DNA from 4 places in the Mesorhizobium sp. M0808 genome. Region 3 is predicted to be linked to each of the others. Evidence: riboswitches for the same ligand, from Rfam matches in the RefSeq annotation. Region 3 holds a riboswitch; each other region holds the start of a gene.
The links. Region 3 has a riboswitch for cobalamin ahead of NKI25_RS00145 (DUF1636 family protein). Riboswitches for the same ligand answer to the same signal wherever they lie in the genome.
Positions count from the first base shown of each region.

Region 1: it holds a riboswitch for cobalamin, as region 3 does, so the genes downstream of both, metE (5-methyltetrahydropteroyltriglutamate--homocysteine S-methyltransferase) here and NKI25_RS00145 (DUF1636 family protein) in region 3, are expected to answer to the same signal.
Region 2: it holds a riboswitch for cobalamin, as region 3 does, so the genes downstream of both, NKI25_RS20460 (CbtB domain-containing protein) here and NKI25_RS00145 (DUF1636 family protein) in region 3, are expected to answer to the same signal.
Region 4: it holds a riboswitch for cobalamin, as region 3 does, so the genes downstream of both, NKI25_RS17330 (ABC transporter ATP-binding protein) here and NKI25_RS00145 (DUF1636 family protein) in region 3, are expected to answer to the same signal.

Region 1 is NZ_JAMYOX010000022.1:68,439-75,555, reverse strand. Features, by position in the region: gene metK (methionine adenosyltransferase) at 1-435, shown strand, start outside; gene NKI25_RS22935 (adenosine kinase) at 542-1,534, shown strand; gene NKI25_RS22930 (transposase) at 1,567-2,244, opposite strand; partial or broken gene NKI25_RS22925 (MFS transporter) at 2,526-4,154, shown strand; cobalamin riboswitch at 4,639-4,839, shown strand; gene metE (5-methyltetrahydropteroyltriglutamate--homocysteine S-methyltransferase) at 4,935-7,117, shown strand, end outside.
Region 2 is NZ_JAMYOX010000018.1:38,572-45,688, reverse strand. Features, by position in the region: gene cbiB (adenosylcobinamide-phosphate synthase CbiB) at 1-335, shown strand, start outside; gene cobO (cob(I)yrinic acid a,c-diamide adenosyltransferase) at 777-1,394, opposite strand; gene cobU (bifunctional adenosylcobinamide kinase/adenosylcobinamide-phosphate guanylyltransferase) at 1,396-1,917, opposite strand; gene NKI25_RS20465 (CbtA family protein) at 1,910-2,692, opposite strand; gene NKI25_RS20460 (CbtB domain-containing protein) at 2,708-2,887, opposite strand; cobalamin riboswitch at 2,924-3,119, opposite strand; gene NKI25_RS20455 (aromatic ring-hydroxylating oxygenase subunit alpha) at 3,261-4,454, shown strand; gene NKI25_RS20450 (heparan-alpha-glucosaminide N-acetyltransferase) at 4,673-5,671, shown strand; gene NKI25_RS20445 (methyltransferase family protein) at 5,688-6,194, shown strand; gene NKI25_RS20440 (MerR family transcriptional regulator) at 6,214-6,600, opposite strand; gene mgtE (magnesium transporter) at 6,739-7,117, opposite strand, start outside.
Region 3 is NZ_JAMYOX010000001.1:27,330-34,446, forward strand. Features, by position in the region: gene NKI25_RS00130 (NuoB/complex I 20 kDa subunit family protein) at 1-356, opposite strand, end outside; gene NKI25_RS00135 (NADH-quinone oxidoreductase subunit A) at 347-712, opposite strand; gene NKI25_RS00140 (winged helix-turn-helix domain-containing protein) at 1,048-2,247, shown strand; cobalamin riboswitch at 2,277-2,480, shown strand; gene NKI25_RS00145 (DUF1636 family protein) at 2,519-2,953, shown strand; gene cobW (cobalamin biosynthesis protein CobW) at 2,950-3,990, shown strand; gene NKI25_RS00155 (cobaltochelatase subunit CobN) at 4,009-7,117, shown strand, end outside.
Region 4 is NZ_JAMYOX010000013.1:136,501-143,617, forward strand. Features, by position in the region: gene NKI25_RS17320 (FecCD family ABC transporter permease) at 33-1,034, opposite strand; gene NKI25_RS17325 (ABC transporter substrate-binding protein) at 1,064-2,011, opposite strand; gene NKI25_RS17330 (ABC transporter ATP-binding protein) at 2,008-2,826, opposite strand; cobalamin riboswitch at 2,919-3,122, opposite strand; partial or broken gene NKI25_RS17335 (AraC family transcriptional regulator) at 3,258-3,369, shown strand; gene NKI25_RS17340 (LysR substrate-binding domain-containing protein) at 3,453-4,361, opposite strand; gene NKI25_RS17345 (hypothetical protein) at 4,358-4,681, opposite strand; gene NKI25_RS17350 (FAD-binding oxidoreductase) at 4,565-5,812, shown strand; gene NKI25_RS17355 (bifunctional helix-turn-helix transcriptional regulator/GNAT family N-acetyltransferase) at 5,853-6,788, opposite strand; partial or broken gene NKI25_RS17360 (co-chaperone GroES) at 7,006-7,117, shown strand, end outside.

The DNA of each region.
Region 1 (7,117 bases), on a different contig from region 3:
CGCAAGATCATCGTCGATTCCTATGGTGGGATGGGTCGTCACGGCGGCGGCGCCTTTTCGGGCAAGGACCCGTCCAAGGTTGACCGCTCAGCTGCCTATGCGGCCCGGTATGTCGCAAAGAATATCGTCGCTAGCGGACTTGCGGACGTCTGCGAGGTGCAGCTTGCTTACGCAATCGGAGTGGCCAGTCCGGTTTCTGTCATGGTCAACACGTTCGGGACAGCGAGGGTTGAGGAAAGAAGGATCGAGCGCCTCATTCTTGAGTTGTTCGATCTCAGACCGAAAGGCATTATCAAGATGCTTGATCTCCTACGCCCTATATACCGCAAGACCGCGACCTATGGCCATTTCGGCCGTGAAGAGCCTGATTTCACCTGGGAGAAGACAGACAGGGCCGACGAATTGCGTCGCGAGGCAGGACTCGCCGCCCCGTGAGGGCCGACGCCGAATGGATTGGCATCCGGAAAGCCCATTCCAACTCGCCAGACCCGCCGGCCGGCCGGCGTGGCAAGAAGCCGTCGGGATTTTCGCGGAGACATTGATGCCGGACTATGACGTGCTTTGTATAGGAAATGCCATCGTCGACATCATCGCCCAGTGCGATGAGGCGTTCCTGGAGACCAACGGCATCATCAAGGGCGCGATGAATTTGATCGACACGAGGCGCGCCGAACTGCTCTACAGCCGCATGGGCCCGGCCATTGAAGCCTCGGGCGGCAGCGCCGGCAACACGGCGGCGGGCGTCGCCTCCTTCGGCGGTCGCGCCGCTTTCTTCGGCAAGGTCTCCAACGACGCGCTCGGCAAAATCTACGCGCATGACATGCATGCCCAGGGCGTCGCCTTCGACACAAAACCGCTCGATGGCGAACCGCCGACGGCGCGCTCGATGATCTTCGTCACGCCGGACGGCGAGCGCTCGATGAACACCTATCTCGGCGCCTGCGTCGAGCTCGGCCCGGAGGATGTTGAGGCCGACAAGGCGTCGGGCGCCGCCGTCACCTATTTCGAGGGCTATCTATGGGACCCGCCGCGCGCCAAGGAAGCGTTCCGGCAGACGGCTAAGCTCGCCCACGGCGCCGGGCGCGAAGTGTCGATGACATTGTCGGACTCGTTCTGCGTCGATCGCTACCGCGACGAATTCCTCGACCTGATGCGCTCCGGCACCGTGGATATCGTCTTTGCCAACAGCCACGAGATCAAGTCGCTCTACCAGACCGCTTCATTCGACGAGGCGCTGGCGCGGATCCGCAGGGACTGCAAGATCGCCGCCGTCACCCGCTCGGAAAAGGGCTCGGTCATCGTGCGCGGCGACGAGACCGTGACCATCAATGCGACCAGGATCCGCGAGCTGGTCGACACCACCGGCGCCGGCGACCTCTACGCCGCCGGCTTCCTCTACGGCTACACGCAAGGCCGCAGCCTCAAGGATTGCGGCGATCTCGGCTCGCTGGCAGCCGGGCTGGTCATCCAGCAAATCGGCCCAAGGCCACGCCAGAATTTGCGCAGAGAGGCGGAGCAGGCGGGATTGCTGTAGGTGGCGAGCCAAGAACCAGCTGCCCACCCTCCTTAATCCAGCCCGAGCCTTTTCTTCAGTTCCGCATTCTCCTTGCGGAGACGATCGGCAAGCAGGCTCTTTAGCCGCTTGTTTTCTTCCTCGAGCGCGACGAGATCCTTCAGCCCGTCACTGTCCGCCGCCGGCGCCGGCGCCTTCTTCCAAAGATAATATGTCTGTTCCGAGATGCCGGCTTGCTTCACCGCGCTCTTGAGAGTAGCGCCGCCGCCGATCGAGGTTTCGATCTGCGCCAGCTTCTGGGCACGATCCTTCGCGGAGTAGCTCTTTCGGCCTGTTCGCGCTGACGGCGGTGCTTCAGTGGTCGCGGATATCGGCTTGGCGTCCTCCTTGCGGGCAGGCGCGCTCGCCTCAGCTTCTGGCTTCCTCGACCGCCGCGCTCTCGTCTTCGGTTTTGGCGTTTCCGCTTTGTCTGCCGGTTCGCTATGAACTACTGCTGACTCGGTTTCCAGGGGATTGGCCATGAAATGCTCCACTCGAGGTTTGTGCAAAGGTTCAGCATCAAGGGCCACTACAGTAGAGTCAACAAGCTGACGATTTAACGGCTCGACTTCGTTTGTTGTTTCGGCCATCGCCGCGGCGATGTCGAAATTGCCCCAGATGGAACGTGCGGATTTTTCATAATTGCGCTTTTGTTTGACTTCCACGGTGAATGGTCGCGTCTGCCGCCTCATAGTTCCTTCCTGAATAGGAGAATGAAGTCGCCGCTCGAATTTTTGGCGCTTCCTGCTTAGCGCGGAGCATTATCGTATAGCCGCTCAACGGGCAAGTGATGCCGGTCTTCGATGGCTGACCCATCTGGGGAGATTTGAGCGGCTTCGCGCGTCCTGCGCATGCCTGTAAGGCCGCCAAGTTTTCTGGGTTAGCAGGCGCGCCACTGTGGCAGCTTGGCGAGGCCATGGTTGAGCGAGGCGAACCAAATCCAGCCCCGCGGTGGATCCCGAAGCTTCCCACAATGGCGAAGAGAACATCTTCACTCGTTCCTTTTCAGCACAAGACCTTCCGTTCGCTATGGTCGGCTGCACTCGTTTCGAACCTTGGCACCCTGGTGGAAGGTGTGGCGGCGGCTTGGCTGATGACCAGCATCGCCACCTCCCATTGAATGGTGGCGCTCGTCCAGTCATCGACCACCCTCCCCTACATGATCTTCTCCCTCGCGGCGGGAGCGCTCGCGGACAACTTTGACCGTCGCCGGATCATGTTGACTGCGCAACTGCTGATGGTCTGCGTATCCGCCTTCCTGGCGTTCCTGACCTATGCGGGGGAAATGACACCCTGGACCCTTCTGGGTCTCACCTTCCTGATCGGCTGTGGTTGGGCATTGCACGATCCCTCTTGGCAAGCCTCGATGGGGGATATCCTGCCTCGCGAACACCTGCCTAGCGCGGTTGCGCTCAACGGCATGAGCTACAATCTCATGCGCAGCATCGGGCCGGCGATTGGCGGCATAATCGTGGCCACAGCCGGTGCGACCTTCGCGTTCCTCTTCAACGTCTTTTGCTACTTCGCTCTGATCGCTGCGCTGTTGCGGTGGAAAGCCGTACGGGCAGGACAAGCGCTGCCGCGGGAGGCTTTCGGCAGTGCGATGGCGGCGGGCTTCCGTTACGTGCTCTTGTCGCCGAACCTTCTCAAGGTGATGTGCCGGAGTTTCATTTTCGGCCTTACCGCCGTTGTCATTTTGGCTCTCCTGCCGTTGGTTGCTCGCGAACAGATCAAAGGGACCGCGGTCACCTACGGCGTAATGCTCGGCTTCTTCGGCCTGGGAGCGATTTGCGGCGCGCTCCTCGTCGGGCGGGTCCGAGAAGTTCTCTCCAACGAATGGGTCATTCGCGGTGCGTTCTTTATACTGGCGATCAGCTGCTTCTTTCTGGCATGGAGTGAGCACGTTTGGCTGAGCTGTCTCCTCCTCATGCCGGCCGGTGCGGCCTGGATTCAATCATTCTCGCTGTTTAACGTCACAGTGCAGCTTTCGGCGCCGCGGTGGGTGGTTGGACGCGCCCTGTCTCTCTATCAGACGGCCACATACGGCGGCATGGCTGCGGGAAGCTGGCTTTGGGGCGAACTGGCGGATGTCCAAGGTGTTTCGGGAGCCTTCCTCGTCGCCAGCGTGGTTCTTGTGATTGGGGGACTGATGGGGATCGTTCTGCGTCAGCCGGATTTCGAAACGCTCAATCTGGATCCGACCAACAAGTTCAGCGAACCGACGCTGCAACTTGACCTGCGGCCACGAAGCGGTCCGATCATGGTGATGGTCGATTATCGTATCGATCAGAGAGATGTCCCAGAATTTCTCAGTGTGATGACATCGTGGCGAAAAGCCCGGCTGCGAGATGGCGCCAGACAATGGGCGTTGCTGCGTGACCTGGAAAAGCCCGAACTATGGACCGAGTGCTATCATGTGCCAACCTGGGTCGAGTATGTTCGCCACAACAACAGGCAGACCCAGGATGACGCCGAAATCGTTGCGCGTCTGGAAGCGCTGCACCGTGGCGATTGCTCGCCCAAGACGCATCACAAGATCGAACGCCAAACCGTGCGCGTGCACGACGATTTGCCGCTCAGGCCTCATTTGGACAGGACTTGAGCTGGCCCGTTGGTTTGAGCCGGTTACCTTGAGCCGGTGGGCTGCGAACAAGCAGGTCGATCACTTCGCAACACGCCGCTGCGCCGGGCCTCGGGTGCTCCCCTCGAAATCATTGTGTCGTATCACCGAGGGCATCACGGCCAACAGCTTCCTAGGCAACAGCCTCGCCATTGCGCCGAATATGGTCGCGAGCAGATCACCGACGAAGCGGTCGGAACCTCGGAGCCGAAGTTCGATGCCGAGGTGGCGTTCGCATGATGCGGGAAGCAGCACCACGGCGCTTGCCGGTATGTTTGCCGCCGGGAGCCGACGAACTCCTATCCTCCTGGACAAGGGCGCCGTGCGTCATTGCTTTGATTTACCGGCCGCTCAAGGCTTCCACAGTTTTCGCTTTCGAGGCGACCTTTGGAACATGCCAACGGAAATTTAACATAACGACATAAACATTTCTTTATGCGGCGTTGACAAAGAAGCGAACTGTTGTAATTGTCTCCCGCGTCGTGGTTCTCCGTACGGCGCTGCCGCAGCGGAGCTAAGAGGGAAGCCGGTGCGATGCCGGCGCTGCCCCCGCAACTGTTAGCGGCGAGCCAACCCCACTCATGTCACTGAGGCGAATAGCCTTGGGAAGACGGGTAGAGGCTATGACCCCGCGAGCCAGGAGACCTGCCACGGCGAATTACGTCCACGGGCGGGGTGTCTCGGTGGCCGCTGCAGCCTGGCGTTCGTGCCGGCCTGCTAGCGCCTTCCTTGTCACCGACGCCCCAACCATCGGGGTCTGGCATGACTGTCTCTCAGCAAATTCCTGTAGCAACGCTCGGCGTGCCCCGCTTCGGTCGTCGGCGAGAACTGAAATTCGCGCTTGAAAGCTACTGGTCCGGAAAATCGTCCGCTGCCGACCTTCTCACGACCGCGAAGGCGCTCCGTGCCGCTAGCTGGGAGGAGCAGCACGATCGCGGCGTGTCGAAAATCCCGTCGAACGACTTCTCGCTCTACGACCATGTGCTCGACACCGCAGCCATGGTCGGCGCCGTTCCATCCCGTTACGGCTGGAATAGCGGCGAGGTTCCACTTGACATCTACTTCGCAATGGCGCGGGGCAACCAGGGTTGTCGACACGCTGGTCACCAGCAGGCGGCTCATGGGTCTGATGTAACCGCGATGGAAATGACCAAGTGGTTTGACACCAACTATCACTACATTGTGCCGGAACTCAACGATGATCAGACGTTCGCCCTCTCGTCGACGAAACCGGTCGATTACTTCATCGAGGCTAAAGCTCTCGGCGTTCACACACGCCCAGTCATCCTTGGACCGATCACCTTCCTCAAGCTGGCGAAATCGCCTGCCGAAGGCTTCGATCCCATCGCACTCCTACCACGGCTTCTGCCCGTCTACGAGCAACTCCTGCGGAGTTTGAAGCTGTCGGGTGCCGATTGGGTGCAGATCGATGAGCCAGCGCTTGTCCTCGATCTGAACCCGAACGAACGAGCTGCGTTCGAATTCGCCTATGGCCAGCTGTCAAAAGCCGCGCCCGAGTTGAAGATCATGCTGGCTACCTATTTCGGGCCGCTGGGAGACAATCTCCAAACCGCGGTTTCTCTGCCCCTGGCCGGGCTGCATATTGATCTCGTGCGCGCTCCCGAGCAGCTGGAAACGGTGGGTCGGCTCGCTCCGAAGGATCTGGTGCTCTCGCTTGGCTTGATCGATGGCCGCAACGTCTGGCGTGCGAACCTGCCCGCCATTCTCGACCGCATCAAACCGATCGTCGCCGGCTGGCCCTTGGACCGCGTCGAAATCGCGCCTTCCTGCTCGATGCTGCATGTGCCGATCGACCTGCGCATGGAGACGGAACTCGACGCGGACATCAGGTCGTGGCTCGCCTTCGCGGCCCAGAAGACCGACGAGTTGGTGTTGCTGGCCCGGGCCCTGTCCCAAGGCAGGGATGCGGTGGAAGGCGCGTTGAAAGCGTCTGCCGAGGCTGCCGCCACTCGCGTGACATCCAAGAACATCCATGACCCGCTTGTTGAGGGGCGGATCGCCAGCATTGACGACAGCATGAAGCGACGAGAGAGCGCTTTTGCCGAGCGCTGCAGAGTCCAGGCCGGCACGCTCGGGCTGCCGCCGTTCCCGACGACGACCATCGGGTCCTTCCCGCAGACGCCGCAGGTACGCAGGTCGCGGGCCGCTCATGCGAAGGGCCAACTGAGCTATGTCGACTACGAGACCTTCCTGAAGAAGGAGATCGAGGCTGCAATTCGCTGGCAGGAAGAGATCGGGCTGGACGTGCTGGTGCACGGTGAGTTCGAACGAAACGACATGGTACAGCATTTCGGCGAGCAGCTGTCCGGCTTCGCCTTCACCCAGCATGCCTGGGTACAAAGCTATGGGTCCCGCTACGTGCGTCCCCCCATTATCTTCGGCGACGTATCGAGGCGCAATCCGATGACGGTGCGCTGGTGGCAATTCGCCCAGTCGCTTACGGAAAAGCCTGTGAAGGGAATGCTCACGGGCCCAGTGACCATTCTCAACTGGTCTTTTGTTCGCGACGACGTACCCCGCTCCGAAGCCTGCCGCCAGATCGCGCTCGCCATCCGCGACGAAGTGACGGATCTCGAAAGGTCCGGCGCAAGGATGATCCAGATCGATGAGGCCGCCTTTCGCGAAGGATTGCCACTGCGCCAGTCTGAGTGGAAAGTCTATCTCGACTGGGCTGTCGAATGCTTCCGGATCGCTTCAACGGGTGTAAAGGACGCGACTCAAATCCATACCCACATGTGCTATTCGGAGTTCAACGAGATCATCGACGCGATCGCTGGAATGGATGCGGATGTAATTTCGATTGAGACGTCGCGCTCGAAAATGGAGCTGCTGGACGCCTTCACGAGCTCCAAATATCCGAACGAAATCGGTCCCGGAGTCTATGACATTCACTCACCACGCGTCCCGGAAGTCGGCGAGATTTC
Region 2 (7,117 bases), on a different contig from region 3:
GGCTGACGGCGCTGCTGATCGTACTCGCCGCTTTTCTGGTCAAGGGCGCCGACGCCAAGGGCGCCTGGCACGCCGTGCGGCGCGATGCGAAAAAACACCGCTCGCCCAATGCCGGCTGGCCGGAAGCAGCGATGGCCGGCGCGCTCGGCCTGGCGCTCGCCGGCCCCCGCTCCTATGACGGCGTCATGGTCGAAGACGCGTTGATGGGCGAAGGCGGCCGGCGCGATGATATCGAGAGCACCGACATCCGACGGGCGCTGAAACTCTACCGGACTGCCGATTTTCTGCTGATCGCGCTGTTCGGCGTGGTCGCGGTGGTTGTTATCTTGGCGTGATCTGCGCTCGAGATCGAGCGGAAACAAAAAACCCGCCAAGCGACGGGTCGTTGGAGCCCAATTAGCACCATAGCCAAATTAGTAGCATAGCTGCCGGCACAAAGCAAGAACAAAATAAGGCTACGCCTCAAATAATCGCGTCAGGTCGGCGCCGCCCCATTGCAGGCCCTTAACGTTCGAGGTTGGCGAAAGCCGAAGTGACATCCGATCTCCCCCCTCGTGGGGGAGATGTCCGGCAGGACAGAGGGGGGCGCGAAGGATCGCCAGCCTCTTGACCGTTCACCTGCTAATGACGGTCTGACGACGTAGTTGTCTCCGACTGACAGGCCGAGGGACAGTGCCCCCCTCTGCCCTGCTGGGCATCTCCCCCACAAGGGGGGAGATCGGCAGCTTCGCCGTCGCCGCCTGCTCCGAAACGCCCTTCCCCGATCGCCAACCCCCTCAGAACTCGATCCCCTGCTGCGCCTTCACGCCGGCGGAGAAGTGGTGCTTGGTCACGCCCATCTCGGTGACCAGATCGGCCGCCTCGACCAATACCGGTTTGGCGTTGCGGCCGGTGACGACGACATGCAGGCCTTCGCGACGCGCCTTCAGCGCCGCGACCACCTTTTCGAGATCGAGGTAGTCGTAGCGCAGCGCGATGTTCAGCTCGTCGAGCACCACGAGGCTGATCGACGGCTCGGCCATCAGCTCCAGCGCTTTCGCCCAGGCAGCCTCGGCCGCCGCGATGTCGCGCTTCAGGTCCTGTGTCTCCCAGGTAAAGCCCTCGCCCATGGCGTGCCAGACGACACGGTCGCCGAAGGCGGCAAAGGCGTCTTTCTCGCCGGTGTGCCATTTGCCCTTGATGAACTGAACGACGCCGACGCGCTTGCCATAGCCGAGCATCCTGAGCGCCAGCCCAAAGGCGGCCGTGGTCTTGCCCTTGCCCGGTCCGGTGTTGACGATCAGCAGCCCCTTCTCGACCGTCTTGGCCGCGACCTCGGCGTCCTGCACCGCCTTGCGCTTGGCCATCTTGGCGCGGTGGCGTTCCTCGTCCTTGGGATCGATAGTATCAGCCATGTCATTTCACCTTGAGCGGCAGCCCCGCCACCATCAAAAGCACGGTGCCGGCAACAGCCGCGACGTCCTGGTTCAGCCGGCCGGCGGCGTCGCGAAACCGTCTTGCCAGCGCATTGTCCGGCACGATGCCCTGGCCGACCTCGTTGGACACCACGAACCACGGCCCACGCGGCCGCGACAGCACATCGGCCAGCCTCCGGCATTCCGCCTCGACATCATGGTCGGCCAGCATATGGTTGGTCAGCCACAGCGTCAGGCAGTCGATCAGCACCGGCTGGCCGTCAGGCAGCGCTCCGATCGCGCCGGCAAGGTCGAGCGGCGCATCGATGGTCGTCCAGCCGGCGCCGCGGCGCGAGCGGTGCAGCGCGATGCGCTGGCGCATCTCGTCGTCATAGGCTTGCGCCGTGGCGATATAGCTCCAAGGCGGCGGGCCGACCGTCACCAGGCTCTCGGCATGCGCGCTCTTGCCGGAGCGCGCGCCGCCGATGACCAGGGTCAGTGCCCCGGCAGCGCGGTCAGGCAAAGCTGTCGCGCAGGCTGGTCGCCGTGCCCGTGAAGCGTCCGCGCACCACGCCGACGACCGCGCCGAGCACCAGCCAGAACACCAGATTGGTCAGCGTCACCGCCACCACGAACTGGTGGTGCAGGCCTTCCGGGATCGCCGTCTCGAAGCTATCGGGCTGCGGCGCGCCGACGATATGCGGCGCAACGATCGACGCCACGGCAAGAGCCACCAGCGGCAGCGATCTGCGGAAGACGATAAGGCCGAGACCGGCCGCTGTCGCCACCACTGTTGCCCACCACCATATCTGGCGTTGGACAAGGTCGGCCGCCGGCATCGCCGGCAGTTCCGGCGGCAGGCCGAGGCCCGGCGCCAGCGTGAACACGGCAAAGCCGGCCAGCCCCCAGAACAGGCCCTGGCGCCAATTGCCGATGCCGCCGGCGAACTCCGAAACCGCAACCAGGACCAGCGCAAAGCCGATACCGGTGACGATATTGGCAACGACGCTGAAGCCAAAGCGTTCGAAACCGTCGGCCGGCGCCCAGCCTTCGTCTTCCGCCGGAGCCATTGCTTCAGCCGGTGCCGGCGCGGCGCTGCTCATAGCCGTCGTGCCCGCGGCGTTTTCGGCCGGTGCCGCAGGTGCCGCGGCATGGTCATGGCCGCCGCCGGCCTGTTCGTAGACTTCCGCCTTCAGGATGAGCGGCACCGTGGCATAGGCTTGCATGCAGGCGAGAGCCACGCCGGCCACAAGCCCTGCGATCGCCGCGATGAACACGACGTTGCGAAACAGTGTCATGATGTCAGCCCCTTGTCAGTGGCAGGGAAAGCCCATCGAGTGGCGATAGTCGTGCGCGGCATTGTGGACCGCATCGATATGCGAGAAGCCGACAAACCCCATGACGAAAATGCCGAGGAATGCAGCAAGCGCCAGCTGCGTGAGACGCGACTGCGAGGAGGCGGAAGCGCCGAGCGAGACGGAAGCGGTATTCATGTCTTGTCCTTTCGCCCTCCACCCGAGGGCATAGAAGTCAGTTTCCTGTCGCCGGCAGGTCTCCTGGCTCGCGGATCAGCGCCCTTCCCCACCTTCCCGAAGGCGAACCTTCAGTGGCATATGGAGAGGACTACCGCACACAGTTGCGGGGGCAGCCACGGCATTGGGCAAACAACTGCCCTCACCGCATTCCCTCTTGGTTCCAAACGGAACCGACGACATCAGTGACTATAGGCAGAATCGCCGCGCCCGGCAAACCAAATTCCGCCGGATCGTGTGGCGAATGCGCCGCCTCGCCAAGCCCGGTCGGCCGGCGCCGCGATTGACAATTTTCGCAGCCGGGTGTCGGCTGGCGGATGGGGAGGAAGCCGGCATGCAACCCAGCCCGAATGAGCGCGGTCCCTACAACGGCCTGACGCGGGCCGAGCCGACGCTGCCGTCATCAGCCTATTGGGACATCGCGGCCTATCAGCGCGATCTCGAGGCCATCTGGTATCGCAACTGGCTGCTCGTCTGCCGCGAGGCCGACCTTGCCCAGCCGCTGGCTTTCAGGACGTTCCGCATAGGCACGCAGGAGGTCGTCGTGCTGCGCGACGAGACCGGCGAGTTGCGCGCCTTCCACAACACCTGCCGGCATCGCGGCTCGCAGCTTTGCCAGCAGAGCGAAGGACGGCTGAAGGCGCGGCTCATCACCTGCCCATACCATGCCTGGTCCTATTCGCTGCACGGCGATCTGGTGCGCGTGCCGTCGAAATCGCTGCCGGACGGCTTCGACAAGGCCGATCATCCGCTCTACCGGGTCGCGCTTTCGGTGTGGCGCGGTTTTGTCTTCGTCAATCTGGCGGAAGACGCTGCCGGCTCGGCTGAAACATCCTTCGATCCGGCATCCGGCAGCCTCGCCAACTGGCCGTTGGAAACGCTGCTGAGCGGCCATGTGCTGCGCAAGGTGATAAACTGCAACTGGAAGGTATTTTGGGAAAATTTCAACGAGTGCCTGCACTGCCCCGGCGTCCACAAGGACCTGTCGCGGCTGGTGCCGATCTATGGCCGCGGCCTGATGGGTCGGCACGACGACCCCGAATGGGCGCGCCACGCCGACAATGACGCGCCGGAATTTGCCGGCGGCTTGCGGGCCGGGGCCGAAACTTGGTCGCGCGACGGGCGCGTCCACGGCTCGGTCTTTTCCGGCCTGACGCCGGGCGAGCGTGCCGCCGGGCAGACCTATGCCACCAGCATGCCGTCGATGTTCGTCGTCGGCCATGTCGACTATGTCAGGACCGTGCGGCTGGTGCCGCTTGGGCCGGAGCAGACCGAACTTACCGCCGAATGGCTTTTTTCGCCCGAAGCGCTCGCCGATCCGGCCGCGGATATCGACAACATCGTCGCCTTCGGTACCCAGGTGCTGGAGGAGGATGCTGATATCTGCGAGGTCAACCAGATGGGCCTGCGCTCGATGCGCCACAAGGCCGGCGTACTGATGCCCGAGGAATACGACTTGCACCGCTTCCACAACTGGGTGCGCGAGCGCCATGCGGCGCTCGAACATCAAAGCGATTTGGGCAGATAGCGCCAGGTGACGAAGCCTCAGGCCGCCGCCAGCAGGCCGAGTGTCGCGAAAACCGCGCCCAGTCCGAAAAACGCCCGCACGCCGGCCAAAGGCTTTCCGGCTTTGGCCTAAAGCAGCTCTGATGCCGACCGGTACCAACGCGACGCAAGGCCCTGCTTCTTTTGACGGTGGCAACCGTGATAGTCGTCTTGCCGGGGCTGAACCAAGACAGCGAGACCATGAGCATCGACACGCCGACCGCAGCCGTTCAGGATCAACCGAAGTCGAAGCGCATCGCCGCTATCGACATTGCACGCGGCATCGCTTTGCTTGCCATGGCGAGCTATCATTTCACCTGGGACCTCGAATTCTTCGGCTACACCGATCCCGGCCTCACCGCCTTCGGCTGGTGGAAAATCTACGCGCGCTGCATCGCCTCGAGCTTCCTGTTCCTGGTCGGCATCAGCCTCTGTCTCGCCCATGGCAAGAAAATCCGCTGGACCGGCTTCTGGAAGCGCTTCGCCATGGTTGCCGGGGCAGCGCTCGCAATATCGCTGGTCACCCGCATCGCCACGCCCGACGGCTTCATCTTCTTCGGCATATTGCACGAGATCGCGCTCGCCAGCCTGCTCGGCCTGGCGTTCCTGCGCCTCCCGGCGCTGCTGACGCTTGCCGTGGCGGCCCTCGTTATCGCTGCGCCTTTCTACCTGCGATCCGAGCTTTTCGATCATCCGGCTTTGTGGTGGGTCGGCCTGTCGGCGACCAACCCGCGCTCCAACGACTACGTTCCGCTGCTGCCCTGGTTCGGCGCCGTACTTGCCGGCATCGCGGTTACCAAGCTCGCCGCCACCTCCGGCGCGCTGACGCGGCTGTCGGCCTTGGCGCCCGGCCGCTGGGCAAATCCGCTGGTCTTCATCGGCCGGCACAGCCTTGCCTTCTATCTGATCCATCAGCCGGTGCTGATCGGCTCGGTCTGGCTGTTTTCGCAATTCATGCCGGCGCAGGCCGAAACCAGGGAGGTGAGTTTTCTGAAATCCTGCCAGATATCCTGCGAGCAGGCACGCGACACCGAGTTCTGCTCCAGCTATTGTGCCTGCATGCTGGACACTCTCCAGGGCGAAGCCTCGCTTGACCGGCTCTACAGCAACGACCAGTCCCCGGAGTGGAAGGCGCATATTGGCGAGCTCGCCGGCACCTGCACCGCCCAAACCGAGGCGGCGGAACCGGGAACGCGCTAATCGAGGGAGGACAATAATGAGCGACAGTCACCCGAAACCCGTGCAGCAAAATCCTGGGCAGCCGAGGCTGGGGCACATCCCATGGCCGCCGCTGATCTATATCGCCGCCATCATCGTCAGCGTCGCGCTAGGGCTGTTCTATCCGCTACCGTGGATCGGCGATCTTCTCGGCGACATCCTGTTCGCCGCCGGCCTTGTGGGGTTGGTGGCGGTTGCCGCGCTCTGGTTCACGGCAATCCGCACCATGATCCGCGCCAAGACGACGCTCAACCCGAACGGCGTGCCTGACCATCTGGTGACTACCGGACCCTTCGCCGTCAGCCGCAACCCGATCTACCTCGCCAACACGCTGCTGCTGGTCAGCCTCGCCTTTGTCACTGGGATCGCCTGGTTCCTGCCGCTGGCGGTCATCGCGGCGTTCCTGACGCAGAAGCTGACGATCGAGAGCGAGGAGAAGGTGCTGACGGCCAAATTCGGCAAGAAATACCGGGACTACGCCAAAAGGGTGCGGCGCTGGATTTGAGCCGGCGCTGACGCCACGCTCATGTGGTGACGCCGAGTTCCACCAGCCGCTCGACGCAGGATTCCTCTGCCTGATCGAGCTCGGCCAGCGTCTCTTCGAGGTCGCGGCGTTTCTGGCGCAAATCCTCGCGCTTTTCCTCGATGCGCTTGATCATCAATTTGAGTTGGCCGACCTCGCCGGGCGGCTCCCTGTACATCTGGATGATTTCGCGGATCTCGTTGATCGAGAAGCCGAGCCTCTTGCCGCGCATGATCTGGCGGATGAGATGCCGGTCCGACGGACGAAACAGCCGAGTGCGGCCGCGTCTTACTGGCTGCACCAGCCCTTCGTCCTCATAGAAGCGCAACGTCCGCGTCGACACGTCGAATTCGCGGGTCAGCTCCGTGATTGAATAATATTCCCGCATCGTCACTCCAATGCCCCGGCCACGCCGCGAGTTCCAACTGGCCGGCGCCGCCGGCGCCCAGGCGCGTACCAGAATCGGCGGACAAGGCACCTTCAAAGCCTCGCATGGCATTTACGTAAAAGTCAATTGAGGTGACGTTCAGCGCACGCCGAACCACCATGTGGCGAGCCCGAGAAAGGCAAAGAAACCGACGACATCGGTGACCGTGGTGACGAAAACCGCCGAAGCCACAGCCGGATCGATCTTGAAGCGGTCGAGCAGCAGCGGGATAAGGATGCCCGCCAGAGCCGCCACGAACATATTGATGATCATCGCAGCCGCAATGATGCCGCCGAGATTGCGATCGTGGAACCAGGCAGCAGCGACGAGGCCGATCAGGATGGCAAAAATGATGCCGTTGATGAAGCCCACCCCGATTTCGCGGCGGATGATGCGGCCGGCATTGTAGATGTCGAGGTCCCTGGTCGCCAGCGCCCGCACCGTGACCGTCATGGTCTGCGAGCCGGCATTGCCGCCC
Region 3 (7,117 bases):
CGCAGCGCCGGCGCCATCTTGTTGGTCAGCGTGCCGGCGACGATCATGATGTCGGACTGGCGCGGGGACGCGCGCGGCGCGACACCGAACCTCTCCGAGTCATAGCGCGGCATCGACGTATGGATCATCTCGACGGCGCAGCAGGCGAGGCCAAACGTCATGAACATCAGCGAGCCACTGCGCGCCCAGGTGATCAGCGCCTCGGTCGAGGTGACGAGAAAGCCCTTGTCGGCGAGCTCGTTGTTGATCTCCAGGAAGAACGGATCATCCTCCCCCACCGGCCTGCCGGTGTTGGGGTCGATGAGGCCCTTGGGCTTCGGCGCGACGAGCGTGCCGGAACTGTCGTTCAATCCCATTCCAGCGCTCCTTTTTTCCATTCATAGGCAAAGCCGATGGTCAGCACCGCCAAAAACACCATCATCGACCAGAAACCGAGCATGCCGATCTGGCTGAACGACACCGCCCACGGAAACAGGAAGGCCACCTCCAGATCGAAGATGATGAACAGGATCGACACCAGGTAGAAGCGGATGTCGAATTTCATGCGGGCATCGTCGAACGAGTTGAAGCCGCACTCATAGGCCGAAAGCTTTTCCGGATCGGGGTTGCGATAGGCCACCAGGAAGGGTGCGGCGAGCAGCGCCAGTCCGACGACCAGCGCCACGCCGATGAACAGGACGATGGGCAGGTACGAACTCAACAATGCGTTCATTCTGCAGCTTTCCGTTGCGGCCAATCCACTCTGATTACAGCACCGGACCCACTTGCGGAAGCGTGACAGTTTAACCACTGAACCGTTTTAAGGGGGCTCTATGCTGCAACGCGGCGAGGGTTAGCGCAGCGCTTTCGGCGAAGCAAGTCAAACCTTGTTCAAATCGCGGTGCTGGACGGCATATCCGGGAAAACTGGTCCGATCCGCTCCTGTTTGATTTCCTTCACTTTTTACTCCACTTTTCTCTCCTGACATGGATGCCGCCAAAACCCTGCTAGCATGGCACGGAATCGCAGGTCATTTTCTCTGTCCAAAATCGTCCGGATGCCGCCTTCATGAAGGAAAAAATCTCGCTTGCCATGGCCCGCCGCATTGCGCTGGCGGCACAGGGATTCAATGACCCGCGCCCCACCGGCACGCCTGACCGCCGGCATCTGGCCCGCGTGCTTGCCCGTACCGGCCTGCTGCAGATCGATTCCGTCAGCGCCGTGGTGCGCGCCCACTATATGCCGCTTTATTCGCGGCTTGGCCCTTACAAGCTGGCGTTGCTCGACAACGCCGCCGTCACGCGCAAGCGCATGGTCTTCGAGTATTGGGCGCATGAAGCCTCGTTCTTGCCGGTCGAGACCTATCCGCTGATGCGCTGGCGCATGCAGCGGGCCGAACGCGGCGACGAAATGTACAGCGGACTGGCCAAATGGGGCCGCGAGCACGCCGCCTATATCGAAGACATCTATCGCGAGGTCGCCGAACGAGGCCCGATCGCGGCGTCGGCTTTCGAAGGCCAGAAGGGTTCGGGCGGCTGGTGGGGCTGGAGCCATGCCAAGCATGCCTTCGAGTGGCTGTTCTGGGCCGGCCGCATCACCACGGCGCATCGCCGCGGCTTCGAGCGGTTCTACGATCTGCCGGAGCGCGTGCTGCCGCCGGCGGTACTCGCGCTACCGGTTCCCTGTCCCGAGGATGCTCACCGCGAATTGCTGCGCATCTCGGCCCGCGCCCACGGCATCGCCACGGCAGGAGACCTGCGCGACTATTTCCGGCTCTCGCCCGCCGACATCAAGGGCCGCATCGAGGAGTTGGTCGAGGCCGGCGACCTGTTGCCGGTGAGCGTCGAAGGCTGGAGCAAAACAGCCTATCTCCACAAGGACGCCCGTTTGCCGCGCAAGATCGAGGCGCGCGCCTTGCTCGCGCCGTTCGATCCCGTCGTCTTCGAGCGGTCGCGCACCGAGCGGTTGTTCGACTTCCACTACCGCATCGAGATCTACACGCCGGCCGAAAAGCGCCGGTATGGCTATTATGTGCTGCCATTCCTGCTCGGCGACAGCATCGTCGGGCGCGTCGACCTCAGGGCCGACCGCCCGGCCGGCGTGCTGCGCGTCCATGCCGCCTATGCGGAGCCCGTCGCCTCGCTGCAAACCGCAGCCGAGCTTTTCGAAGAATTGAAGCAGATGCAGGGCTGGCTCGGCCTGGAACGCATCGAGGTGACCGCTGCCGGCGACCTCGGCCGGCCGCTCGCGGATATCGCCGCGTCATAGACGTGCGTTGACACGACTGCCTCCACAAGCCTAAATCCGTTCCAGACGGTCCCCTGCCCGCAACGGCAGGGGCCAAGAGGGAATGCGGTGCGAAATCTCGATTTCAAATCCGCGGCTGTCCCCGCAACTGTAAGCGACGAGCCAAGGCCGAAAACCACTGGGATATTCCCGGGAAGGCGGCACCCAGGCGATGACCCGCGAGCCAGGAGACCTGCCGTCTAGGACATAAGAATCCGATCGCCTGGCGGGTTTTCCGGGCAAGGAGCCTGATTTGGAACGCGACAGCAGTTTTCCGGCTGAGACAGCGGATTTATTGTCCGGCCATGGTGATTCCCCGGCCGGCGTTACCGTCATCGTCTGCTCGTCCTGCCGTGACGAGACCGGTTCGGACGCTCATCCGCGCGCCGGCGAACTGCTCGCAGAGGACACGCGCCGCGCCGCTTCCAGCGAAAACATCAAAATCCGCACCGTCGAATGCCTCGGCAATTGCAAGCGCCGGCTCAGCGCGGCCATGCTGCGCGACGGCTGCTGGAGTTACGTCTTCGGTGATCTGACCACGACCAGCGGCGCCGATCTCGTGACCGGGGCAAAGCTGTTCGCCACCTCGACGGATGGGCTCATTCCATGGCGCGGCCGTCCCGATTGCCTGAAGCGCGGCCTGGTTGCCCGCATCCCTCCCCTTGACCTTTTGAAGGACCTGACATGACCGCTGCCTCCCTTTCGCGCATTCCCTGCACCGTGGTCACCGGCTTTCTCGGCGCCGGCAAGACGACGTTGATCCGCTATTTGCTCGAAAACGCCAAAGGCAAGCGCCTGGCCATCATCGTCAACGAGTTCGGCGACATCGGCATCGACGGCGAGATCCTGAAGGGCTGCGCCATCGACACCTGCCCCGAGGAAAACATCGTCGAGCTGGCCAATGGTTGCATCTGCTGCACCGTCGCCGATGATTTCGTCCCGGCGCTGGACCAGATCCTGTCGCTGACGCCGAGGGTCGACCACATCCTGATCGAGACATCCGGCCTCGCTTTGCCCAAGCCGCTGGTCCAGGCCTTCCAGTGGCCGTCGGTGAAAAGCCGCGTGACGGTGGACGGCGTCATTGCCGTGGTCGACGGACCGGCGCTGGCTGATGGCCGCGTCGCCAACGACATGGACGCCCTGCAGGCGCAGCGCGCGCAGGACGAGACGCTCGAACACGACGATCCGGTCGAGGAAGTGTTCGAGGACCAGCTCGCCTGCGCCGACCTGATCATCCTGTCGAAGAGCGACCTGATGGACGCAGCCGGCTCGGCCCGTGCCAATGCCGTCATCGGCAAGCACGTTGCGCGGGCGGTGAAGATCGTACCGACTTCGCAAGGCAAGGTCGATCCGTCGGTGCTGCTCGGCCTCGGCCTCGCCGTCGAGGACGACATCGAGAACCGCAAGACCCACCACGACGCCGAGCTCGACCACGAACATGACGATTTTGACTCGTTCGTCATCGACATCGCGTCTGTGTCCAACCCGGACGAGCTCGCACAACGGGTCGCCATGGCGGCGGAGGAAGAAAACGTGTTGCGCGTCAAGGGTTTCGTCGAAGTCGGCGGCAAGCCGATGCGGCTCCTGCTGCAGGCCGTCGGTCCGCGCGTCAACCACTATTACGACCGCGCCTGGACCGCTGAAGACGACCGCCGCTCGCGCCTGGTCGTCATCGGCCTGAAAGGGCTGAACCGCCCGGCCATCGAGCGTATCCTCGCCGGCTGACCCCAGGTACGAGCCGCGATGCACATCCTCACCACCACATCCGCCTCGCTCGACGATCTCGCCGAGCCTGTCGATCTCAGGCAAACGCCTGCGGATGTCGTGGCGCTGTCCCTCACCGACAGCGACCTGGCCGGGCTGGCGGCGGCGTGGAAGGCAGATGCGCACCGCCTGCCGTCGATGCGGCTCGCCGCCTTGCGCGACCTGCGCCATCCGATGTCCGTCGACCTGTGGATCGACAGCGTCGCCCGCCACGCCAAGGTCATTCTGGTCCGCATCCTCGGCGGCTATGACTGGTGGCGCTATGGCTGCGACCAGCTCGCCGTTATCGCGCGAAATCGCGGTATCAAGCTGGCGCTCCTACCGGGCGAGAGCCACGACGAGGATTTGCGACTGATCGAAGGCTCGACGCTGCCGCGCGAGGAGTTGGACGCCCTGCTTGGCTATTTCCGCGAGGGCGGGCCGGCAAATATGACGGCGCTGGTGCAGAGGCTGGCAAGTCTCGCTGGATCGGGTGCGGCGGTAGCCGAACCTGTTAGCGTGCCAAAGGCGGGATTTTACGAGCCGGGACTGGGGGTCGTAGAACGCGGCGTCCCCCTCCCCCTCGAGGGGAGGGTCCGGCCGCAGGCCGGGGGTGGGGTCCTCTCCGAAGCGCGCCTACACAAAACGTCGCGCACTGCCGTGACGACCCCACCCGGCCCTGCGGGCCACCCTCCCCTCAAGGGGGAGGGAGACGCCGCGCCCATCATCCCCATCCTCTTCTACCGTTCGATGCTGCTGGCCGCAGATGTCGCGCCGATCGACGCGCTTTTTGCAGCGCTCAGGCAACGTGGTATGGCGCCGGTGCCAATCTTCGTCTCCAGCCTCAAGGACCCGGCATCGCTCGCCTTTGTCGAGACCGCGCTCTCAGCCCTGAAGCCAGCTGCCATCATCACCGCCACGGCCTTCGCCTCCGGCGCGGAACCCGGCATCGAAACCCTGTTCGACCGTGCCGGGGTGCCGGTCTTCCAGGTCATCGTCGCCACGACACGCCGTGACATCTGGCAAAACAATCAGCGCGGCCTGGCGCCTGCCGACCTCGCCATGCATGTCGTCCTGCCCGAGCTCGACGGCTGCATTCTCGCCGGTGCCATCTCCTTCAAGGGCGAAAGCGAGACCGATCCCGCATTGGCCTTCCGCGCCTTCGCCAACCGGCCGGAGCCGGATCGCGTCGCGCAGGTGGCGAACCGTGTCGAAGCCTTCATCCGCCTGCAGCGGACGCCGCGCGCGAAACGCAAGCTCGCCATCTTGATCCCCGACTATCCGAGCGCCCCCGGCCGCACCGGCTACGCCGTCGGCCTCGATGTGCCGTCCAGCGTGCTGGCAATGCTGCACGACCTGAGCGAACAGGGCTACGCCGTTGAAAGGATTCCGCAAACGCCGCGCGAGTTGCTGGAGGTGCTGGAGCGTGGAGGTGAAGGGTTGGGGTTTGAGGACTATCTCGGGTACTCGGCGGAATTGCCTGCTGAAGCGATAGCTGCCGTGACGGCCGCATGGGGGAATGCGGCAGATGAGACAAGTTTGTGCGAGGCACCCCCCTCTGTCCTGCCGGACATCTCCCCCTCAAGGGGGGAGATTGCGCTGTCATCTCTGTTTTCGCCAATCTCCAACGTCGCAGGGGTGGACAGAGCGCCGAAGCTGCCAATCTCCCCCCTTGAGGGGGAGATGTCCGGCAGGACAGAGGGGGGTGTTCAAGCGCCTGCCGCCGCAAAATTCGCCTTCCGCGCAGCCACCTTCGGCAACGTCACCGTGGCACTCGCACCTGACCGCGGGCGCTCAGCCGACCGCCGCGCCGACTATCACGACCCGACGCTGCCGCCGCGCCATGCGCTGGTCGCCTTTGGCCTCTGGCTGCGCAAGTCGCTCGGCATCCATGCAATTGTCCATGTCGGCGCCCACGGCACGCTGGAGTGGCTGCCCGGCAAGACCGTGGCGCTCAGCGAAAACTGCTTTCCCGAGATAGTCACCGGTCCCCTGCCCGTCATCTATCCCTTCATCGTCTCCAACCCGGGAGAGGCAGCGCAGGCCAAGCGGCGCATTGCCGCCGTCACGCTCGGCCATCTGCCGCCGCCGCTGACCGGCGCCGGGCTGGACGAAAACCAGCACAGGCTTGAACGACTGGTTGACGAATATGCTCAGGCCGACGGGCTCGACCGCCGCCGCCGCGACCGCCTGGCGAAGCTGATCGTCGAGACGGCGGAAAAGACCGGCCTCGCCTCAGAGGCAGGCGTCGCCAGGACCGACGCAGCCGACGAGGCTTTGCGCCGCATCGACGCCTGGCTCTGCGATCTCAAGGATTTCGCCATCAAGGACGGCCTGCACATTTACGGCCGCTCGCCGGAAGGCGAGGCTGATCCGGTACGGCGGCAAAGTGCGGCAGCTGAAAAAACCGCGCTGCTTGCCGCCCTCGACGGCCGCCACGTCGCTGCCGGTCCGGCCGGTGCGCCGGCACGGGGTCGGCGCGATGTGCTGCCGACCGGCCGCAATCTGTTCACCGCCGACCCGCGCACCATGCCGACGCCGACCGCCTATGATCTGGGCAAGGTGGCAGCGGAAGAAGTGGTCCGCAGCTACATGCAATCGCATGGCGACTGGCCGCGCTCGCTGGTCATCGACCTGTGGGGCTCGGCCTCGCTGCGCACCGGCGGTGAGGAGATCGCGCAAGGCCTGGCGCTGATGGGCTGCCGGCCGCAATGGGATTCCGCCACCGGCCGCATCACCGGCATAGATGTGCTGCCGCCGGCAACACTCGGCCGTCCGCGCATCGATGTCACCTGGCGCATATCGGGCCTGTTCCGCGACATGTTCCCGACCCAGATCGCGCTGATCGACGCCGCGGCCAACGCGGTGGCGACCCGCGACGAGGACGCTTCGGAAAACCCGCTCGCCGCTAGGACCCGCATCGACGGCAAGATCAGCCCGCGCATTTTCGGCACCTCGCCGGGCACTTACGGCGCGGGCGTCGAGGACTTGTTGTCGAGCGGCGACTGGGCCGCGCGCGAAGAGATCGGCCGCACCTATCTCGCCGCCACCTCGCACGCCTATGGCGGCTCCGAGGGCAAAGGCATTTCGGCGCCCGGCGCGTTCGAGG
Region 4 (7,117 bases), on a different contig from region 3:
CCAGAAGCCGGCAAGTGTGCATGGCAGTCACATCATGAGCGATTGCGAATGAGCATCGTGACCACGAAGAAAGCACCGAACGAACTGGTGATGATGCCGATCGGCAGTTCCTGCGGCGGCAGCAGCGTGCGCGCGAGAAGATCGCTTGCCAGCAACAGCACCGCTCCGAAGATAGCGCAGGTTGCGATCAGGCGAAGGTGTAGCGGGCCGGCAAGGGTCCTGGACAAATGCGGGATCATCAGGCCAACGAAACCTATGACGCCTGCTACCGAGACAAGGATTGCTGTCGAGAAAGCGGCGACGAGAAATGTCATCCTGCGCATCCGCGCAACCGGCACACCGAGGCTTTCGGCGGCATTCTCGCCGGCCAGGAAAGCGTCGAGCCGACGATGGTTCCAAAGTCCATAGACAAGGATGGTGCCTGCGCCCAGAGCAGCCAGCCCGACATTGTCCCAACGCGCGAGCCCGAGCCCGCCCATCGTCCAGAACAACACCGAGTGAGCGGCGCGCTGGTCTCCGGCAAAGACGAGATAGTTGGTCAAGGCGGTGAACATGAAGGAGACAGCAAGCCCGGCGAGGATCAGCCGTTCGGGGCCTTGCCCCCTCACCCGCGAAACCAGCAACAGCACGATGCCGGCGGCTAATACGCCGCCCGTGAAGGCCGCGACCGGCAACGTCCAGATGCCGAAATGGTCGCCAAAAATGGTGATGACGGAAACCGCGCCGGCCGCCGCTCCGGACGACAGGCCGAACAGGAACGGATCGGCGAGGTCGTTGCGCGTTACCGTCTGCAGCAGCGCGCCGATGACGCCCAGCCCGGCGCCGACACAGATGGCCATAATCGTGCGCGGCAGCCTGAGATCGACAACGATCTTGGCAATCGGGATCTTGCCGGCCGGACCGGACACGATGTCTCCGTCCAGCCCGGCCGCATGTCCGAGCGCAGCAATCACGTCGCTCAGCGCGATGACCGTCGATCCATAGGCAATCGACAACAAAGCAAGAGCAGCAATTGCTGCTGCTCCTGCTGTCATGGCCAATTCGAACGCTCTCTGGCGCAAGCTCAGAAAGCTTCCGGGTGCATCGCCCTGGCGATCTTGCCGATCGCCTCGATGTTGGCAGGCCCAGGTGTCAGTTCGGCATAGCGCAGCGCGACGAAGCGTTCATTTTTGACCGCATCAGTCTCCTTCATCGCCGGATGGGCTTTGAGGAAATCGAGCAGTTTCCTGTAGCCGCCGCCGTCCTGGTAGTCGAGCAGGATAAGGAATTGCGGATTGCGGGCCGCCACCGTCTCCCAATCCGTATTGCCCCAACTCGTCGCCATGTCGGCCATGATGTTGTCGCCGCCGGCAGCAGCGATCATGGCGCTGGGGATCGCGAACTTGCCTGATGTGAAAGGTCTGTCTTCGCCGGAGTCGTAAAGAAACACGCGCGTTCCCTTGCGGTCGCCGATCTTTGCCGTGATATCGGCAAGTTGTGCCTTCCAGTCCGACACAAGCTTTCCCGCCTGGGCCTCCTTGCCAAAAATCTTGCCCGGCTTTTCGACGTCGCCATAGAGCAGGTCCATCGAGGCGGCGGGGCGGTTCTGGTCGAGATGGACGCAGCTTTCCGTCAGCACCAGCGTCTTGATGCCGTACGGCGCCAGCGTATCGGGCGTCACCTCGCCACCTGGCTTCATGCCGCAATACCAGCCGGCGAAGAAGAAATCGGGCTCGACGGCGACGAGGTTTTCGAGCGTCGGGTATTTCGGTGCGAGTTCCGGGATCGCGCCCTGCTCAGCCTTGAATTCCGGACCGACCTTGTACCATCCGGTGATGCCCGTCAGGCCGACGATCGACGGTTGCAGCCCCAGCGCGAAGGCCATCTCCGCCATGTTCAGATCTTGGATAACGGCGCGCTTCGGCGCGGCTTCGAACGTCAGCGGCGTGCCGCAGCTGTCAACGGTCACGGGAAAAGCGAAGGCCGCCTGGGCAAGCAGTAGGGAGGCAAAAGACAATGCGAGGCGTTTCACGAATGTTGCTCCTTGGTCAGATCAGGATGGGAAGAGGCACGGTTAGGAACGTCGAAGATCGTAAGTTCGCGGTCCTCGGTGGGATGGCGCAGCCGAAGCATGTCGACGCCGAAAGTCTCGCGGATCAATTGCTTGGTCAGCGCCTCGTGCGGACCGGCGAGTGCCTGCAGGCGGGCCTCGTTCATCACCGCGACCCTGGTGGCAAATGGCGTGACCAGCGACAGATCATGAAGCACCGCCACCACGGTCATGCCAAACTGCGATACGAGTTCGAGAAGGTCGCTGCGGGCGCGCGGATCGAGATGATTGGTCGGTTCATCGAGGAACAGGATTTTGGGCTCCTGGGCGATGGCGCGCGCCAGCTGGGCGCGTTGCCGCTCGCCACCGGATAGCGAGCCGATTGTGCGGCCGAGCAGCGGCATCAGGCCGGTTCTGCGAAGCGCTTCGATGACGATGTCGCGTTGCTCGCTCCTTCGTCGCAAGCCCGCATGGGGGACGCGCCCAAGCTCGACATAGTCGATCACGGCAAGCCGCGGGTCGGGCTGATCGGTCTGGCCGACGACCGCCATGTGCAGCGCCCGCTCGGCGGCCGAAAATCTCTCCAGCCGGCGTCCGGAGAATCTCACGTCTCCTGCGCTTGGCCGCAGCGTACCGCAGAGCATGCGCAGCAGCGTCGTCTTGCCGGCGCCGTTAGGGCCGATGATGGCGAGGCGGTCGCCCGCCGCTAGCGAAAGGCTCACCGCACTGACCAGGCGCTGGCCATTTGCCGTCGCACTCAGTTCGCGCGCTTCAAGAAGAGGCTGGGAGGCGTCCAACTTACCGTCACTTTCTCAATGGCGACGGAAGGAAGCTGGACGGACCGGCCGACAAGACCGATGTCCACGTCTCCTCCCGGCACACCCCGTCCGGTCAACTCATGCTGATGGCAGGTCTCCTGGCTCGCGGGTCTTTGCGCCATCCTGCCTTCCCAGCCTTGCCGGCCAGTGGCACTTCGGATCTTGCTAACCGCTTACAGTTGCGGGGGCAGCCACGGCCTCGATCCGAAGACCTCACCGTGTTCCCTTTTCACCCCTTGCCTTTCGACTCGGGGACCATCACTCAGCCACCCTAATTTTCCGCCACTCACAGCGCAATAAATTTTCGGAGTTCGGACAGCCGCTGGAGCAAGGGTCTTGTCAGAAGGAGTCATGCATACCTCGTAATGTAATAACATTACGTACCTAGAGGACGTTGTCTGCTTCTGTCAACCCCCAACACGATTTGGGACAAATGGCTGCCGGCATCTGGGCGCGAGGTCGCCGATGCGCCGGAATTCGATCCCTGTAGCGGCAAGGCTGGAAATTTGGATACCGGTCAAAGTGAGGCGCGGCAGGCGATCCCGAAGCGCAGGAAGCGCTGCTACCGCTTGTGACGGGCATGCAGAAGATCGGCGTTCAGATGCTCAGACTATCGATCTCATCCAGGCGGAAAACGCTTCGATATGCGCTTGTCGGGGGTGATTGGCTACGCAGGCAAGGTAAAAGCCATAGCCTGGCAGACAGAGATCATGTGCCTTGACTAGCCTGCCAGCCTCGAGTTCGCCACTGACGACCACATCGCTGCAGATAGCGATACCTTGGCCTGCCGCTACCGCGTCAATCGCGTGCAGCTCTTCGCGGAAGCTTAGGTCCCATGCCTGGTTGGCATTGGGGATGCTGGGATCGATCGAGCGTGCGATCGCCAGCCATCGTTGCCAAGTCGGCGCTTCCGGGTCGCGGTTCGTCCAATTGAAATGGATGAGCGGGTATTGCAGCAGATCGGCGGCGCGCTCGATCTGTCGGTCGCCTCCTGCGAACAGCTCCGGGCTGCATACCGGAAAGAATGCGTCCCGAAAAATTTCCTGCGCGGGAACATCCCGCGGCATCCTGCGCGCATAGCGGATCGCGACGTCGGCGTCACCGGCTCGCAGGTCCAGAACGGCGTCTGTCCCGATGATCTCCAGTGGAATGTTCGGATGCTGTTCGCGCCACTTCGACAGGCGCGGAACCAGCCATCGGCTGGCAAATGCATTTGGGCTCGTCACGCGCAACGGGCGTTGGCCAACTCCGGCCGAGGCTGATGCTATTGCCGCAGCGAAAGCGTCGAAGCCGCTGCAAATTACCGGGAATAGCCGTTCGCCCACGCCTGTGAGCACGAGCGGTCGTGGGCGCCGCCGGAACAGCAGTTGCCCACAGACCTCCTCCAGCAATCGAATCTGGTGGCTGATGGCCGTTGGCGTCACTCCGAGTTCCGTCGCGGCCTTCCTGAAGCTCATCAGCCTGGCAGCGGCTTCGAAGGCGCGAAGCGACCCGAGCGGCGGAAGTTTTCTCATCCAGGCAGTTTAGATGAATTTAGCTCATCCAGCGACTGAGATATTCGATTTTGCAGCGAATGGCGCCGCATGAGATATTTATGATCCGGTGAACGACAGCGGCCCAGGCGCCAGATATCGCCCGGCTCAGGCAGGCGATTCGCGGCGATCTGATCCTTCCGGACGACCCTGGCTATGACCAGGCGCGCAGAGTTTGGAATGGCATGGTCGATAAGAGGCCGGCGGCTGTCTTCTATTGCGCCGAATCCAGCGATGTCGTCACGGCCGTCAACTTCGCCCGATCGCAAGGCTTCCTCGTCGCCGTCCGCGGCGGTGGTCATAACGTCGCCGGCAGTTCGGTATGCGACGGCGGCTTGGTGATCGATGTGTCACGCATGAAGCGGATCGAAGTCGACCCGATCCGCCGTGTTGCGCGCGCAGAAGCCGGCCTGAACCTGGGCGAGTTCGACGCAGCCACACAGGCCCATGGTCTTGCGACGACCATGGGTGTCAATGCGGATACCGGCATAGCCGGACTGACACTCGGCGGCGGGTTCGGCAAGCTTGGCCGCAAACATGGACTGAGCTGCGACAACCTTGTCGCTGTCGAAATCGTGACGGCGGACGGCCGGTTGCTCACGGCAAACGCGGCCGAAAATGCAGATTTGTTCTGGGGCATTCGGGGCGGCGGCGGCAATTTCGGAATAGTCACCACCTTCGAATACAAGCTCCATCCCGTGGGTCCGCTCCTCATCGCGGGATCGATGCTATACCGCTACGAAGAGGCACGCGAAGCGATGCGGTTCTATCGTGCGTTCTCGAGCGGCGCCCCGGATGAGCTGAGCCTGGATGCAGCACTTGTGACGGCGCCCTCGGGCGAACGCTTCTTCAGCACATCGGCGTGCTACATCGGCCCACTCGACGAAGGCCAGCAAATCATTCAACCTCTGAGAGAGCATGGCACGCCAGTTGAGCGCCGGATTGCTCCTGTCCCCTATCTTCAAATCCAATCGGCCGGGGACAGCCTCTTTCCGCGCGGGCGGCGCTACTACTGGAAGGCGCAGTTCATGCGCGAAATCACAGATCAGGCGATCGATACCATGCTTGCGGCTTACATGACTGCACCCAGCGAATCGCTTCTAGTCCTGCAGCAGGTTGGCGGCGCCATCTCGCGAGTACCCATGGACGGAACGCCCTACGCCAACAGAGATGCACTTTACGATTGCTTCCCGATATCGATCTGGGACAATCCGTCTGACGACGAAACGCACATCCAATGGGCGCGCGACCTGTGGGATGCAATGAGACCGTTCTCGACCGGCGGCGTCTATGCGAATAATCTCGGCGAAGAGGGCACTGATCGGGTTCTGGCGGCTTACGGCGAGAATTATCCGAGGTTGGCCGCACTAAAGAACAAGTATGATCCCACCAATTTCTTTCGCTTGAACCAAAACATCAAGCCTGCGATCTGAGCGACCGCCCCAGGCCGATGCTCGAAATTCTGCGGCGCTGCTACAGCTCCAAATTCCAGTTCTGGCCGACCAGATCCTTGCCGAAGGAATGGTGGCGCTCCTCGTTGGTCAATTTAAAGCCCGCAGCCTCATAGATGTGGCGAGCGGCGGCGAGCACGCCGTTGGTCCACAGCGTCAGTGTCCTGTAACCCCTGGCGCGGCAAAAGCCGACACATTCCTCGACCAGCCGCTTGCCGATGCCGAGGCCGCGCGCCGAAGGCTCGACATAGAGCAGGCGCAACTTCGCCACCGCGTCCGACTGGCGCACGACGAAGACCGAGCCGACGACCTCCCCTTCCCGCTCGGCGATCCAGCTGCGTTCCCATTTCGGATCGAAGGATTTGACGAAGGCACCGAGGATTTCGGCGACCAGCGCTTCATAGGTTTCGTCCCAGCCATATTCCTGCGCGTAGAGCAGGCCCTGGCGATGGATGATCCAGCCGATGTCGCCGACCTGCAGGGACCGCAGCATATAGGGAATTTTGGGTTCGGCGCTTCCGCCCAGCAGAAGCTGCACCGTCTGCATGGCCTTGACCAGCCTGTCCTGTTCGGCAACCGAAAGCCGTTCGAGCAAAGCCGCGACCTGGTCGTGCGAACCCTGGTTCAGCGGCGCGAAGGCCTGCCGCCCGGCCTTGGTCAGCGCGATCGACGAGCGCCGCGCATCCGCCTCGATCGTGGCGCGCTCGACCAGATCACGCTCCTCGAACTTCTTCAGCAGCCGGCTGAGATAACCGGCATCGAGGCCGAGATCGCGCGCAAGGTCGGTGGCGGTCAGGCCATCGCGATGCGCCAGCTCATAGAGCACCCGCGCCTCGGTCAGCGAGAAGGTGCTTTTCAGCAGCCCTTCGTCGAGCAGCCCGATCTGGCGGGTGTAGAAGCGGTTGAAGGCTCGCACCGCGTCGATCCGCTCCTTGCCTGGGTGATGATGAATGGTCATGGCATCCTCCTCCCGGCAAGATCAGCGATTTAGTTGACTTGGTCAAGTATCCGTTTGAAGCAATTGTCCTGATTATGCCCAGCGGGCGCCTTGACTCGCACGAGCTGCCAGCCTATTTCAGCGCCACGTTAGCACTCCCCCAAGATGAGTGCTAACCACATGTCCGGCGCCGCCGGACGGAGGAACTGTTCTCACCATTCTCATCGAGGAATAAAAAATGGCAAAGTCGAAGTTCCGCCCGCTTCATGACCGCGTGGTCGTTCGTCGGGTCGAATCCGAATCCAAGACCGCGGGCGGGATCATCATCCCCGATACGGCTAAGGAAAAGC